3 regions of the Streptomyces sp. NPDC126497 genome follow, and region 1 is predicted to be linked to each of the others. Evidence: riboswitches for the same ligand, from Rfam matches in the RefSeq annotation. Region 1 holds a riboswitch; each other region holds the start of a gene.
What was found. A riboswitch is a leader RNA that binds a small molecule or an ion and turns the genes downstream of it on or off. The one in region 1 is predicted to bind cyclic di-AMP.
Positions count from the first base shown of each region.

Region 2: another riboswitch for cyclic di-AMP. It lies ahead of ABTY20_RS10905 (transglycosylase family protein); the one in region 1 lies ahead of ABTY20_RS24200 (M23 family metallopeptidase).
Region 3: another riboswitch for cyclic di-AMP. It lies ahead of ABTY20_RS04600 (transglycosylase SLT domain-containing protein); the one in region 1 lies ahead of ABTY20_RS24200 (M23 family metallopeptidase).

Region 1 is NZ_JBEORT010000065.1:33,365-37,929, forward strand. It holds gene ABTY20_RS24185 (bifunctional acetate--CoA ligase family protein/GNAT family N-acetyltransferase) at 1-168, opposite strand, end outside; gene ABTY20_RS24190 (HPr family phosphocarrier protein) at 340-621, shown strand; gene ABTY20_RS24195 (GntR family transcriptional regulator) at 775-1,470, opposite strand; gene ABTY20_RS24200 (M23 family metallopeptidase) at 1,660-2,433, opposite strand; cyclic di-AMP (ydaO/yuaA leader) riboswitch at 2,446-2,610, opposite strand; gene ABTY20_RS24205 (M16 family metallopeptidase) at 2,811-4,199, opposite strand; gene ABTY20_RS24210 (M16 family metallopeptidase) at 4,196-4,565, opposite strand, start outside.
Region 2 is NZ_JBEORT010000016.1:38,096-42,660, reverse strand. It holds gene ABTY20_RS10915 (cytochrome P450 family protein) at 1-393, shown strand, start outside; gene ABTY20_RS10910 (LysM peptidoglycan-binding domain-containing protein) at 592-1,623, shown strand; cyclic di-AMP (ydaO/yuaA leader) riboswitch at 1,829-1,997, shown strand; gene ABTY20_RS10905 (transglycosylase family protein) at 2,002-2,724, shown strand; gene eno (phosphopyruvate hydratase) at 2,958-4,247, shown strand; gene ABTY20_RS10895 (FtsB family cell division protein) at 4,441-4,565, shown strand, end outside.
Region 3 is NZ_JBEORT010000005.1:13,992-18,556, forward strand. It holds gene ABTY20_RS04585 (glycosyltransferase family 2 protein) at 1-181, opposite strand, end outside; gene ABTY20_RS04590 (GNAT family N-acetyltransferase) at 194-1,279, opposite strand; gene ABTY20_RS04595 (HAD family hydrolase) at 1,487-2,359, shown strand; gene ABTY20_RS04600 (transglycosylase SLT domain-containing protein) at 2,323-2,802, opposite strand; cyclic di-AMP (ydaO/yuaA leader) riboswitch at 2,806-2,977, opposite strand; gene ABTY20_RS04605 (polyprenyl synthetase family protein) at 3,537-4,547, shown strand.

The DNA of each region.
Region 1 (4,565 bases):
GAAGAAGCGGTAGTACTTCGACTCGTCCGACACCTGCTCGTAGAAGCTGACCAGGCGCTCGGCGTCGTCCACGGTGATGGGGCGGATGCGCGCGGTGCCGCCGTCGCGCAGCACCACGTCGGCCTCCCAGTGGGAGGGGTACTCGTGCCGGTCCGACGAGGTCTGCATGGGCCCCAGAGTACGGCTCGCGTACGACAGCGGCGCGAGGCAGTCTGTGGTGGACGACGGCCGGGCCGGGGCCGCGGTCCGGCCGTCACCGGGAGCGGACGCCGCTCCGGGCACGCTTCACGATGTGGGAAACTGGTCTAGACAACCCTGAACAGCGAAGGGCAGCAACACATGGCTGAGCGCCGCGTCAACGTCGGCTGGGCCGAGGGTCTCCACGCCCGCCCCGCCTCCATCTTCGTCCGAGCCGCCACGGCCGCAGGCGTCCCGGTGACGATCGCCAAGGCCGGGGGCACCCCCGTCAACGCGGCCTCCATGCTGGCCGTCCTGGGCCTGGGCGCCCAGGGCGGCGAGGAGATCGTCCTCGCCTCCGACGCCGAGGGCGCGGACGCCGCCCTGGACCGTCTGGCGAAGCTGGTCTCCGAGGGTCTCGAGGAGCTCCCCGAGACCGTCTGAGCATTCACGGTCGCGGGAATCGTCCCTTCACCGGAATACCCGCCCGTGACACCGAAAGGCCCGCCCGGACCACCGGGCGGGCCTTTTCGATTCCCTTCCGGGGCAGCACGGAAAACCCCCGGAATTACTCCCTCTTTGTATACGGCACCCGTGTTAATTCCGGAGACCCGTCGTGTTTACGGCATGTTGCGATTTCCTCACGCGGTCCGCGCGGACGGCGCCGGAGGCGAACCGCAGACGGTGCGCGGCGCGCGTGCGCTCGGTGTGCAGCGCCGTGACGGACCGCGCGCGCTCGCCGTCGCCGCGCGCCACCGCGTCCACGATCGCACCGTGCTCCGCCCAGTGCTCGACCGGGTCGGACGGCCCCTCGACGGCGTACATCCAGGCGATCTTGTGCCGCAGCTGGGTCAGCGCCGACGTCAGCGCCGGGCTGCCGGTGGCCTGGGCGAGCGTCTCGTGGAACCAGCCGCCCAGGGAGCGCAGGTCGTCGCTGTCGCCCCGGCGGGCGCGTTCCCGACCCAGCCGGACCAGCCCGCGCAGCACCTTCAGATGGGCCTCGGTGCGGCGCTGGGCCGCGCGGGAGGCGCCGAGCGGCTCGAGCAGCACGCGCATCTCCAGCAGGTCGGCGGCCTCCTGCTCGGTGGGCTCCGCGACGCACGCGCCCGCGTGCCGCCGGGTCACCACGAACCCCTCGGCCTCCAGTGTGCGCAACGCCTCCCGGACGGGGACGCGGGAGACGCCGTACCGGCGGGCGAGGACCTCCTCGGTGAGCCGGCCGCCGCGCTCGTGGACGCCCGCGACGATGTCGTCCCGGATCGCCGTGCACACCGAGTGCGCGGGAATACGCATGACCGACCTCCGACTTAATCCCCGTGAAACGTCGACGATTGACGCGTGTTCCGTGACTCTATTGCAATCGGCGGGAATTTCCGAAGGGGGGCCGGAATCCATACGTATTTTTTGGACAGGCCTTCCCCGGAAACACCGGTGCCCCGGCTCGGGTGAGCCGGGGCACCGGGAAGCGGGCGGGGCGGCGGGTCAGAGGTTCACGCCGTGCGCGCGGAGGTAGGCGACGGGGTCGAGGTCGGAGCCGTACTCGGCGGTCGTGCGGGCCTCGAAGTGCAGGTGCGGGCCGGTGACGTTGCCGGTGGCGCCGGAGAGGCCGATCCGCTGCCCGGCGGCGACCTGCTGGCCCACCGAGACGGCGACGGACGACAGGTGGCCGTACTGCGTGTACGTGCCGTCGTGCATCTTGACGACGACCTGGTTGCCGTACGCGCCGCCCCAGCCGGCCTCGACGACGGTGCCGACGCCGACCGACTGGACGGGGGTGCCGCTCGCGGCGTGGAAGTCGACGCCGGTGTGGCTGCCGGAGGACCACAGCGAGCTGCCGGCCCGGTAACTGGTCGAGACGTACGAGCCGGGGATCGGGGAGACGAAGGTGTTGAGGCGCTCGCGCTCGGCCTCCCGGGCGGCACGCTCCTTCTCCGCGCGGGCCTTCGCGGCCTCCTCGGCGGCCTTCTCGCGCGCGGCCTCCTCGGCGGCCTTGCGCGCGGCGGCCTCGGCGGCCTCCCGGGCGGCCTCGTGCTGGGCGGCCGCCTGCGCGTCGATCCGGTCGGCGACCGCGTCGCCCAGGGTGACGACGGGGGTCAGGCCGGTCTGCGCGGCGGCGGGTTCGGCGGCGAGCGCGGGGGCCGCGAGGGAGCCGACGACACCGGTGGTGGTGAGCGCCGCGACGCCCGCCGCGCGGGCGGTGCCGCGCTGCATCCTGCCGGGACGACGGTGCTTGCCCGGGGCGCGGGTGAACGCCATGTACAGGCTGGTCCTTTCCTTCCCTCTCGCCTACCGGGTTAGCTGACGGGTTCGGAGCAGGAAGGTCTCCTACGGACCCCCTCGCGACACGCGCGGGCGTCCGATTCACCCCAGGGACTCAGGTGGGTCCCCGGCTCCCCTGGCTCGCGCCGTACGGGGACTCGGCGATGGCTGTCCGGTGCCGCGGGTGCGGCGCACTGCCCGACGAACAGCCCGGACGAAGCTAAGCGGGACCCCTTCCGATCCTCAAACGGATCCCGGTTTTTGTAGCGCATCCCACAGGGCAGACGGGCAACTTCCGCCCCGATTCGGGCATAAGAGGGCCCCGGTGACGTCCGCGTCACCGGGGCCCGGGCGCGCGTGCGCCCCGCCGCCCGCTACTCGGCGGCCACGACGGTGACTTCACCGATCCCGAGGGCCTCGACGGGCGCCTTGATCTGTGCCGCGTCGCCGACGAGGACGGTCACCAGGCGGTCCACCGGGAAGGCGTTCACCACGGCCGCGGTGGCCTCCACGGTGCCGGTCTCGGCCAACTGCCGGTACAGATCGGCCTGGTAGTGGTCCGGCAGGTGCTGCTCGACCTGGTCGGCCAGGGTGCTCGCGACGGCCGCGGCGGTCTCGTACTTGAGCGGCGCCACACCCACGAGGTTCTGCACGGCGACGTCGCGCTCGCCGTCGGTGAGCCCCTGCGCGGCGAGCGTGCGCAGCACGGTCCACAGGTCGTCGAGGGCGGGACCGGTGTTCGGGGTGTCGACGGAGCCGCTGATGGCCAGCATCGCCGCGCCCGTGCCGTCCGGGGCGGACCTGAGGACCTGTGCGAACGCCCGGACGCCGTAGGTGTAGCCCTTCTCCTCGCGCAGCACGCGGTCCAGGCGGGAGGTGAGGGTGCCGCCGAGGCAGTACGTGCCGAGCACCTGCGCGGGCCACACGCGGTCGTGCCGGTCGGGGCCGATGCGGCCGATCAGCAGCTGCGTCTGGACGGCGCCGGGACGGTCCACGATCACGACGCGGCCGGTGTCGTCGGCGACCACCGGGGGAACGGGCCGCGGCTGCGCCGGGGAACCGGTCCAGGCGCCCAGCGTGTCGCCGAGCAGCGCGTCCAGGTCGACGCCGGTGAGGTCGCCGACGACCACGGCGGTCGCCGTGGCGGGACGGACGTGCTTCTCGTAGAAGGCGCGCACGGCCGCGGAGTCGATGCCGGCGACCGTCTCCTCGGTGCCCTGGCGCGGGCGCGACATACGGGCGCTCGCCGGGAACAGCTCCTTGGAGAGCTCCTTGGCGGCACGCCGGGAGGGGTTGGCCAGCTCGTGCGGGATCTCGTCGAGGCGGTTGCGGACCAGCCGCTCGACCTCGCTGTCGGCGAACGCGGGCGCCCTGAGCGCGTCGGCGACCAGCCCGAGCCCCTTGGTGAGCCGGGAGGCCGGGACCTCCAGGCTGAGGCGGACGCCGGGGTGGTCGGCGTGCGCGTCCAGGGTGGCGCCGCAGCGCTCCAGCTCGGCGGCGAACTCCTCGGCGGAGTGCTTGTCGGTGCCCTCGGAGAAGGCCCGCGCCATGATCGTGGCGACACCGTCGAGACCGGCCGGCTCGGCCTCCAGGGGCGCGTCGAGGAGCACCTCGACGGCGACGACCTGCTGGCCGGGGCGGTGGCAGCGCAGCACGGTCAGGCCGTTGTCGAGCGTGCCGCGCTCGGGGGCCGGGAAGGCCCAGGGCGTGGCGTCGCCCGCCTGCGGCTGCGGGTGGAAGTCCATCGTGGCGAGCTCGGTCACTTCGCCGTCTCCTCGTTCTCGTCGGTGCCGGCGGCTGCGGCGGCGTCCTCGGCGTCCTCGGCTTCCGGGGCGACGGGCTCGTAGACGAGCACCGCGCGGTTGTCGGGGCGCAGGCGGGCCTTGGCGACCTCCTGCACCTCCTCCGCCGTCACCTCCAGGACGCGCTGCACGGCGGTCAGGGCGAGCTGCGGGTCGCCGAACAGGACGGCGTACCGGCACAGTTCGTCGGCGCGGCCGGCGACCGTGCCGAGCCGGTCGAGCCACTCGCGCTCCAACTGGGCCTGGGCGCGTTCCATCTCCTCCGCCGTGGGGCCCTCCTCGGCGAACCGGGCGAGCTCCTCGTCGATGGCGGCCTCGATGACCGGC
Region 2 (4,565 bases), on a different contig from region 1:
CGCTACGACGGTCCCGTGGAGCTCGCCACCTGGCGGTTCGCCACCGAGCCGGTCACCATCGGCGGGCAGCGCATCGCGGCCGGCGACCCCGTCCTCGTCGTCCTCGCCGCCGCGGACCGGGACCCGGAGCGGTTCGCCGACCCGGACGTGCTCGACCTCGGCCGGCGCGACAACCAGCACCTGGGGTACGGCCACGGCATCCACTACTGCCTGGGGGCCCCGCTGGCCCGCCTGGAGGGCCGGACCGCGCTCGCCACCCTGCTGACGCGTCTGCCGGACGTGCGGCTCGCGGTGGAACCCGCCGAGCTGCGCTGGCGGGGCGGGCTCATCATGCGCGGACTGCGCACCCTCCCGGTGGAGTTCACCCCGTCGCGGAACGGTCCGCGGGAGTGACGGAGCGGGCCGCCGTCCGCAGTGCCCCCGGGGGGACCAGCGCAAACATGACACGCGTTCAACTCTGTGATCTTCACGTGATCTGCGCGGCATGAACTTGTGACAAGTGATCGTCTGCCTATACGTTCACCCATCAAGTGCAGCGGATGGGTTTCCATTTGCCGCGCCGGTCATTGCTGTCTTGCGAAAGGTTTCCGCATGCTCTCCGGGAACGGTCGACACCGTCGCCCCCGCCAGGCTCCGGCTCTCCTCGTCGCGGCCGGAGTGACCGGCTCCGCCATCGCGATCCCGCTCCTCGGGGCCGGCAGCGCCAGTGCGGCCGACGGTGCGACCTGGGACCGGGTCGCCGAATGCGAGAGCGGCGGCTCGTGGAGCCAGAACACCGGCAACGGCTATTACGGCGGCCTGCAGTTGACCCAGGACGACTGGGAGAGGCACGGCGGCCTGGACTACGCGCCCAGCGCCGACCAGGCCAGCCGCGGCCAGCAGATAGCCGTGGCCGAGAGAATCCTCGCCGACCAGGGGGTCGGCGCGTGGCGCACCTGCGGGCTGACGGCGGGTCTCGACCAGGACGCGGCGTCGGCCGACATCGACACGGGTGTGGCGGAGGACTCGGCGTCGGGTGCGTCCGGTTCCTCTGGTTCCTCTGGTTCCTCCGATTCATCGGACTCGTCGGAGTCGTCCGGATCGTCGGACTCCGGCGATTCGTCCGCTTCCTCCGCCTCGTCGTCCGGCGCCGAGCGGACGGAGGGCGGTGAGGGTCCGGCCGGTGAATCGGCCACATCCGACACGTCGGACGACTCGGACGCGGATTCGGACACCGGATCCGGCGCCGGATCCGGCACCTCCCCCTCCGCCTCGGCCACCCCCAAGAGCGACGAGTCGGACAAGTCCGGGCAGACCACCGGCTCTTCCGAGCTCACCGACGCCGAAGGGACCGGCACCGGTCGCCACCGCGGCGTCAGCGCCGAGGAGGGCGAGGTGGCGGACCGCAGGTCGGACTCGTCCGGCCGGCACGCCTCGCGCGGCACCGACGCCCCCCGCGACGCCGCCGACGGCTCGTACACCGTGCGCACCGGGGACAGCCTCTCGTCCATCGCCGACTCCCTCGCCGTGGAGGGCGGTTGGCGGTCGCTCTACGTCGAGAACGAGCAGGTCGTCGGTGCCGACCCGGACCTCATCCTGCCCGGTCAGGAGCTCGAGGTCGGGGTCGAGCCGGGCGAGGAGTGACGCCCGAAGACGTCTGCGCGCGGCGGCAGTTGACGTCATGATTCGCGGTGAATGTCCCTTTTAAAGGGTGTGAGAGATAGGTCTCAGAAGCCTTGATCGTCTTTGAAATTCCGTGGATCGCGTGCTTACGGTCGTGACTGCTCGCCACCGCGGGCACCGGCTTCCGCCACGCCTAATCCTGCCGGCGGAAGCACGGGAACAGTCGTCGCGTCATGCGCCGTAGGCAGGAGCGGGGGACCCAAGGTAGGCGCTCGGTCCGGTGGTTGACACCGGGTCGGGCTTGGGGTGAAGCCGCGTCCCGTGAGGGGCGCGGCCGGGCAACTCAACCGGCCCGAACCCGACAGCTCACCTCGCAGGCGTCGGTGAGGGGATCCATCCATGCTGTTTTCCGGCAAGGGCAAGCACCGTCGTCCGTCCAAGGCCACCCGAGCGATCGCCGTGGCCGGCGTCGCCTCCGCCGCCGTCGCCGCCCCGCTGATGGCGGCCGGCAGCGCCTCCGCCGCCACCGCCTCCGAGTGGGACACCGTCGCCCAGTGCGAGTCCGGCGGCAACTGGTCCATCAACACCGGCAACGGCTACTACGGCGGTCTGCAGTTCTCCGCCTCCACCTGGGCCGCGTACGGCGGCACGCAGTACGCCTCCACCGCCGACCGGGCCAGCAAGGCGCAGCAGATCGAGATCGCCGAGAAGGTCCTCGCGGGCCAGGGCAAGGGCGCCTGGCCGGTCTGCGGCACGGGCCTGTCCAACGCCGCCTACGGCGGCTCCTCCTCGAACGGCTCCGGCTCCTCGCAGGGCGCCGGTTCCGCCGAGACCCGCGAGACCGGGCAGAAGGCCTCCCGCTCCGCCGAGCGCCCGGCCGCCGAGCGGCAGACCGAGCAGAAGGCCGCCGAGCCGGCCGAGAAGGAGACCGTCACCACCCCGACCGGCAAGAAGGTCGAGAAGGGCGACGGCGAGTACAAGGTCGTCAAGGGCGACACGCTCAGCTCCATCGCCGCCGAGCGGGACGTCGAGGGCGGCTGGGCCGAGCTGTTCGAGCTGAACGACGACATCGTCGACGACGCCGACCTCATCTACCCGGGCCAGCAGCTGCACCTCAAGTAAGCGGCGGCCCCCCTGCTCCCCGCCCCGGTGCGTCCTCCCCCGTACGCACCGGGGCGGGGTTTTCACGTCCGGGTTTCCGGAAACTATTTTGTTCCGTTCGGAAACAATTTACTCTCGGTTCTGTCCACGGGGCGGGCGACCGGCTGGCCGATCGCCCGGAGCCGGTTAGGCTCGGTCTCGCAGGACCCACCGTGGCCCTGCTCACCCGCGTCACATCCATGAAGGAGATGCTCGTGCCGTCCATCGACGTCGTCGTAGCCCGGGAAATCCTGGACTCCCGAGGCAACCCCACGGTCGAGGTCGAGGTCGGCCTCGACGACGGCAGCACCGGTCGTGCCGCCGTCCCGTCCGGTGCCTCCACCGGCGCCTTCGAGGCCGTCGAACTCCGTGACGGCGATGCAGGCCGTTACCTGGGCAAGGGTGTCGAGAAGGCCGTGCTGGCCGTCATCGAGCAGATCGGCCCGGAGCTCGTCGGTTACGACGCCACCGAGCAGCGCCTGATCGACCAGGCGATGTTCGACCTGGACGCCACCGACAACAAGGGCTCGCTCGGCGCCAACGCCATCCTCGGCGTCTCGCTCGCCGTCGCCCACGCCGCCTCCGAGGCCAGCGACCTCCCGCTCTTCCGCTACCTGGGCGGCCCCAACGCGCACCTGCTGCCGGTGCCGATGATGAACATCCTGAACGGCGGCTCGCACGCCGACTCCAACGTGGACATCCAGGAGTTCATGATCGCTCCGATCGGCGCGGAGTCCTTCTCCGAGGCCCTGCGCTGGGGCGCCGAGGTCTACCACACCCTGAAGAAGGTCCTGAAGGGCAAGGGCCTGGCCACCGGCCTCGGCGACGAGGGCGGTTTCGCACCGAACCTCGGCTCCAACCGCGAGGCCCTCGACCTCATCCTCGAGGCGATCAAGGAGGCCGGCTACACCCCCGGCGAGCAGATCGCCCTGGCGCTCGACGTCGCCGCGTCCGAGTTCTACAAGGACGGCTCCTACACCTTCGAGGGCAAGGAGCGCTCCGCCGCCGAGATGACCGAGTACTACGCCGAGCTCGTCGACGCGTACCCGCTCGTCTCCATCGAGGACCCGCTGTTCGAGGACGACTGGGAGGGCTGGAAGACCATCACCGCCAAGCTCGGTGACAAGGTCCAGCTCGTCGGCGACGACCTGTTCGTCACCAACCCCGAGCGCCTGGCCCGCGGCATCGAGGAGGGCGCCGCCAACGCCCTGCTGGTCAAGGTCAACCAGATCGGCTCGCTGACCGAGACCCTGGACGCCGTCGAGCTGGCCCAGCGCAACGGCTTCAAGTGCATGATGTCCCACCGCTCCGGCGAGACCGAGGACGTCACCATCGCCGACCTGGCCGTCGCCACCAACTGCGGCCAGATCAAGACCGGTGCCCCGGCCCGCTCCGAGCGCGTCGCCAAGTACAACCAGCTGCTGCGCATCGAGGAGATCCTCGACGACGCCGCGGTGTACGCCGGCCGCAGCGCCTTCCCGCGGTTTCGCTCCGCGAACCAGTAGGCACGGCGCTCCGCGAACCAGTAGGCACGGCGCTCCGCGAACCAGTAGGCGCAGCGCCCCTGCGAACCAGTAGGCGCAGCAAGGGCTGAGCGGCGCCGCTCCCGCGGGCGGCGTCGTACGTACGTCCCCGCACCCGGTCCCGTACCGTGTGCGGGGACGTACGCACGTATGAGGCCGAACGAGAGGCGGGAACATGGCGGTGAAGGACCGGGACCGCTTCTCCACCGCGACCAGGATCCGGCTGATCGGCGAGCAGACCGCGGCCCGGGTCTACCGCTCGCAGACCAAGCGCCAGGCCCGCCGTTCCCGGCTGACCGG
Region 3 (4,565 bases), on a different contig from region 1:
TCCCCACCGGGCGGCCCGCCCGTCTGACCAGTAGGAACACCTCGCCGTGGGTCACCGGGGGGCTGCCCGGGCCGGGTCTCGGCGCGGACTCGTCACCGTCCAGGTCCAGTTCGGCGACCTGTACCGCGCCGATGGCCAGGAACCGCCGTATCTCCTCCTGCGTACGCGCTCTGCGGAACACCCGTCCCCCTCCTCACGACCGGCGCAGCCGTGCCGCGCCCTTCAGGGTCCGCGCCGCCAGCGCCGCCAGGCGCGGACGGGCGCGGACGAAGCCGTGCGCGCGGCGCGCGGGCCCGCGGCCCAGCCGGTGCAGCGCGGCGCCCACCCCCGGACGGGTCGCCGCCCCCTCGTACACGGCGAGTTCACCGGTCTTCAGGGAGTCCTTGTACGCGGCCGGACCGCGTCCCAGGTCGAGCATCCCGATGCCCTCGGCCGCCGCCGCCTCGGCCATCCGCAGGTGCAGCACCAGGCCGGGCGAGTACGTCGCGAACTTTGGGTCGTACGCCGGGAACCAGCAGGCCAGGACGGACGCCGACCGCAGTCCGAAGTGCGCGGCGACGGGACGCTCCCCGGCGTACAGGACCGACAGCGCGCCGGTGCACTGGGCGGCCCGGGTCCCGGCCAGCCGGCCCACGAGCCGGACGATCCACTCCCGCGCGAACCGGTCGCGCCGTCCGGTCCTGCGGTACTGCGCCGACTTCCACTCCATGAGCGCGCGCAGCGCCGCCGGGTCGCGCTCGTCGAAGACGAACCGCACGGCCCCGGCCCGGCGGCCCAGCCTGCGCTCCTTGGCCAGCGTGGTCCTCAGGAACTTCGGCGACCGGGTGCGCAGCACCGACTCGTACGCCGCGTAGCCCTTCCCCACGTCGACGACGTAGGTGGCGTGCTCCTCGGCCGCGTACGGCACGAACAGCCCCTGGCCGGCCTCCAGGTTGTCGAAGACGAAGCTCGACACCGAGCAGGCCCGCAGCAGTTCGGCGGTCTCCGGGGCGACACCGGGAGCCAGGACCGCGCCCTGGCAGTCCGACACCCCGAGTCCGATCGCCCGCCCCTGCCCCAGCGCGCCCCGCTCGTACGGCAGGAAACCCACCGGCTGCGCACCCTCGTACAGCACGGCGACCCGGGCCCGCGGCCGCACCCGGGCCACGGCGACGCTGAACTCCGGTTCCATGAACGGGTTGCGCGGTGCGTCCGTCGCGGCACGCAGCTCCCGCCAGCGCTCCCGCTCCCCCTCGCCGAGCTCCCCGGGCCCCAGCACGCGCACGCGTCCACCGCTCACCCGACCCCCCGATCAAGTCCCCCCTGGGCCCTTGGAAGGTACCGCCCGGGACCGGGCGGACGGTAGATAGCGGACCATGTTCTTGCCAAACGGGGAAAGAGTCCTGAACCGGTCCTTACCTGGCGTCCGAAGAAGGGGAAACGCATCGAAAGCGAGCGGAAACGGGCATGGCGAATCGGACCGTCGGGTTGTCCGTATTCTCTGATCATGGCCGCACCCACCGCGTACTCACTCATCGCCACCGACCTGGACGGGACGCTGCTGCGCGGCGACGACACCTTCTCCGACCGGTCCCTCGCCGCGCTCGCGCGGGCGGAGCGGGCCGGCGCGCGGCACCTCGTGGTGACGGGGCGCCCGGCCCCCAGGGTGCGGCCGCTCCTGGACGACCTCGGCTGCACGGGGCTCGCGGTGTGCGGCCAGGGCGCGCAGGTGTACGACGCCGGCGCGGACCGGCTGCTGTGGTCGGTCACGCTGGACCGGGAGCTGGCGGAGGCCGCGCTCGGCAAGATCGAGGCCGAGGTGGGGGAGGTGTGCGCCGCGGTCGACCAGGACGGGGTCGACGGGCTGACGCTGATCGAGCCCGGCTATCTGATGCCGCACCCGACCCTGCCCGCGGTGCGCGTCGAGCGGCGCGACGAGCTGTGGGACCGGCCGATCAGCAAGGTGCTGCTGCGCCACCCGGACCTGTCCGACGACGCGCTGGCGGCGGCGGCCCGGTCGGTGGTCGGCTCCCTGGCCACGGTCACCATGTCGGGGCCGGGCACCGTGGAGCTCCAGCCGTGCGGGGTGACCAAGGCGACGGGGCTGGCGCTGGCCGCCGAGCACCTGGGGCTGGGCCCGGCGCGGACGATCGCCTTCGGCGACATGCCGAACGACGTCCCCATGTTCGACTGGGCGGCCCGCGGCGTCGCCATGGCCAACGCGCATCCCGAGCTGAAGGCGGTGGCGGACGAGGTCACCGCGTCGAACGAGGACGACGGCGTGGCCGTCGTCCTCGAGCGGCTGTTCGGCGGGGCGACGGCGCTCGCCCGTCAGCGGGTGGCTCAGTACGCGCCGAAGACGTTGTCGATGGAGCCGTAGCGGTCGGCGGCGTAGTTGCAGGCCGCCGTGATGTTCGCGACCGGGTCGAACGGGTCGAAGGCGGTGCCGGGCACGTGGTAGGCCGCGAAGGTCGGGTCGATGATCTGCAGCAGGCCCTTCGACGGGGTGCCGGCGGCGGCGTTGGAGTCCCAGTTGTTGATGGCGTACGGGTTGCCGGAGGACTCGCGCATGATGTTGCGGTGGATGCTGTCGTAGCTGCCCGGGATGCCGTTCTGCGCCATGACGTCCAGCGACTCGCGGATCCAGCCGTCGAGGTCGTCCGGGTACGCCGTCACGGAGCCGGCGGCGGTCGTCGTCGGCTCGGTGGTGGCCGCGGAGGCGCCGGTCGCCCCGAACAGCGGCAGGGCGACCACGGCGACGCCGGCGCCGGCGACGGCGAGGGAGCGGGCGAGGCGGCGGCGGTACTGACCGGAAGCAGGCATGTCTGGGTTCCTCTCCTACGCCTGCGAGGTGAGCTGTCGGGTTCGGGCGGGAGAGTGCCCGGCCGTGCCCCTGCGGGCATGGCTTCACCCCTAGCCGTCCCGGCGCGGTGTCCGGTCCGGCGGCTTACCTGGGTCCCCCGCTCCTGCCGTCGTGAGTGATCGTCGTCGGTTGATGCGGGCGGCGGCAGGATTAGGCGTCCACCCGGCAGGCCCGGAACGTATGCGAGAGGAGATGTCGGGAACAAGTCCGGGAATCACATAAGACGCCTTTTGATCTTGGAATGGGCGTTTTGCGGCACTTGATCCTTCATGGGTATCGAGGGCCAACTCGGCCGCCGGTCAAGGGGGATGGGGAATGGCGGCCCGTGGCGGGGGTACCGGATCGTGCGTGACCCACTTCACGGGGGGCCGGTCGCGAGTGCATTTCTCGCCAAGAGGAATGAAGCCGGTGTTTACGGCAAATCGGGCGTCGGGGCGGGCAGGATGGTCCGCGTGGCGAGACGGGGTCCGGGGAGCGGGGCGAGAGGCGGGTTGCCGCGTCCTGGAAAGTCGTGGAATGTCCGTTGTGGTCGATGCGTGAAAGCGATCCGGCGCCGGCCCCGCGCCGCCCTGCCCGTAACCCCGGGCGCTGGCGGTGATCGAAACGTGACCGGATACGCTGACTTGAGTGAGGGCAGCGACCTATCGACATTCCGTGTAATCGCCAGTGGACACCAGCAGACAGGAGACCCCTCGTGACCGTCGTCGGGCCGTTCGGGCTGAGCGTGCGGGACCAGGCTCTGGAGGCCGATGTCCAGGCCGGGATGACGGCTGTCGAGGAAGGGCTGATCGAGGCCACCAAGAGTGAGGTCCCCTTCATCACGGGGGCCGCCCAGCACCTGGTGCGGGCCGGCGGCAAGCGGTTCCGTCCCCTGCTCGTGATGCTCGCCGCCCAGTTCGGCGACCCCTACGCGCCCGGCGTCGTGCCCTCGGCCGTGGTCGTGGAACTCACCCATCTGGCCACGCTGTACCACGACGACGTGATGGACGAGGCCGAGGTGCGGCGCGGCGTCGACAGCGCCAACACCCGCTGGGGCAACTCCGTCGCGGTCCTCACCGGCGACTTCCTCTTCGCCCGGGCCTCGCACATCCTGGCCGACCTCGGCCCGGAGGCCGTGCGGGTGCAGGCCGAGGCGTTCGAGCGGCTGGTCACCGGGCAGATCCTGGAGACCGCGGGACCGCAGGACGGCCGCGACCCGGTCGACCACTACCTCGACGTGCTCGGCGGCAAGACCGGCTCCCTGGTCGCCGTCTCCTGCCGCTTCGGCGCGATGATGTCCGGTGCCGACGAGACGGTCGTGGACGTGCTCACCCAGTACGGCGAGCGGCTCGGCGTCGCCTTCCAGCTCGCCGACGACGTCCTGGACATCGCCTCCGACTCCCACGAGTCCGGCAAGACGCCCGGCACCGACCTGCGCGAGGGCATCGCCACCCTGCCCGTGCTGCGGCTGCGCGAGCGGGCGGCCCGGCTGGGCCTCGCCGAGGACATCGCCCTGTGCGAGCTGCTCGACTCCGACCTCACCGACGACGCCCGGCACGCCGAGGCGCTGCGGCTGCTGCGCGCCCACCCCGCGCTGGAGCAGGCCCGCCGGGACACCGTGCGCTACGCCGAGGAGGCGCGCGCGGCGCTGGCCCCGCTGCGGGAGTGCGAGGCCAAGAGGGCGCTCGTGCAGCTGTGCGACGCGGTGGTGCACCGCGCGGGCTGAGCCGGCCCGGACCCCCGC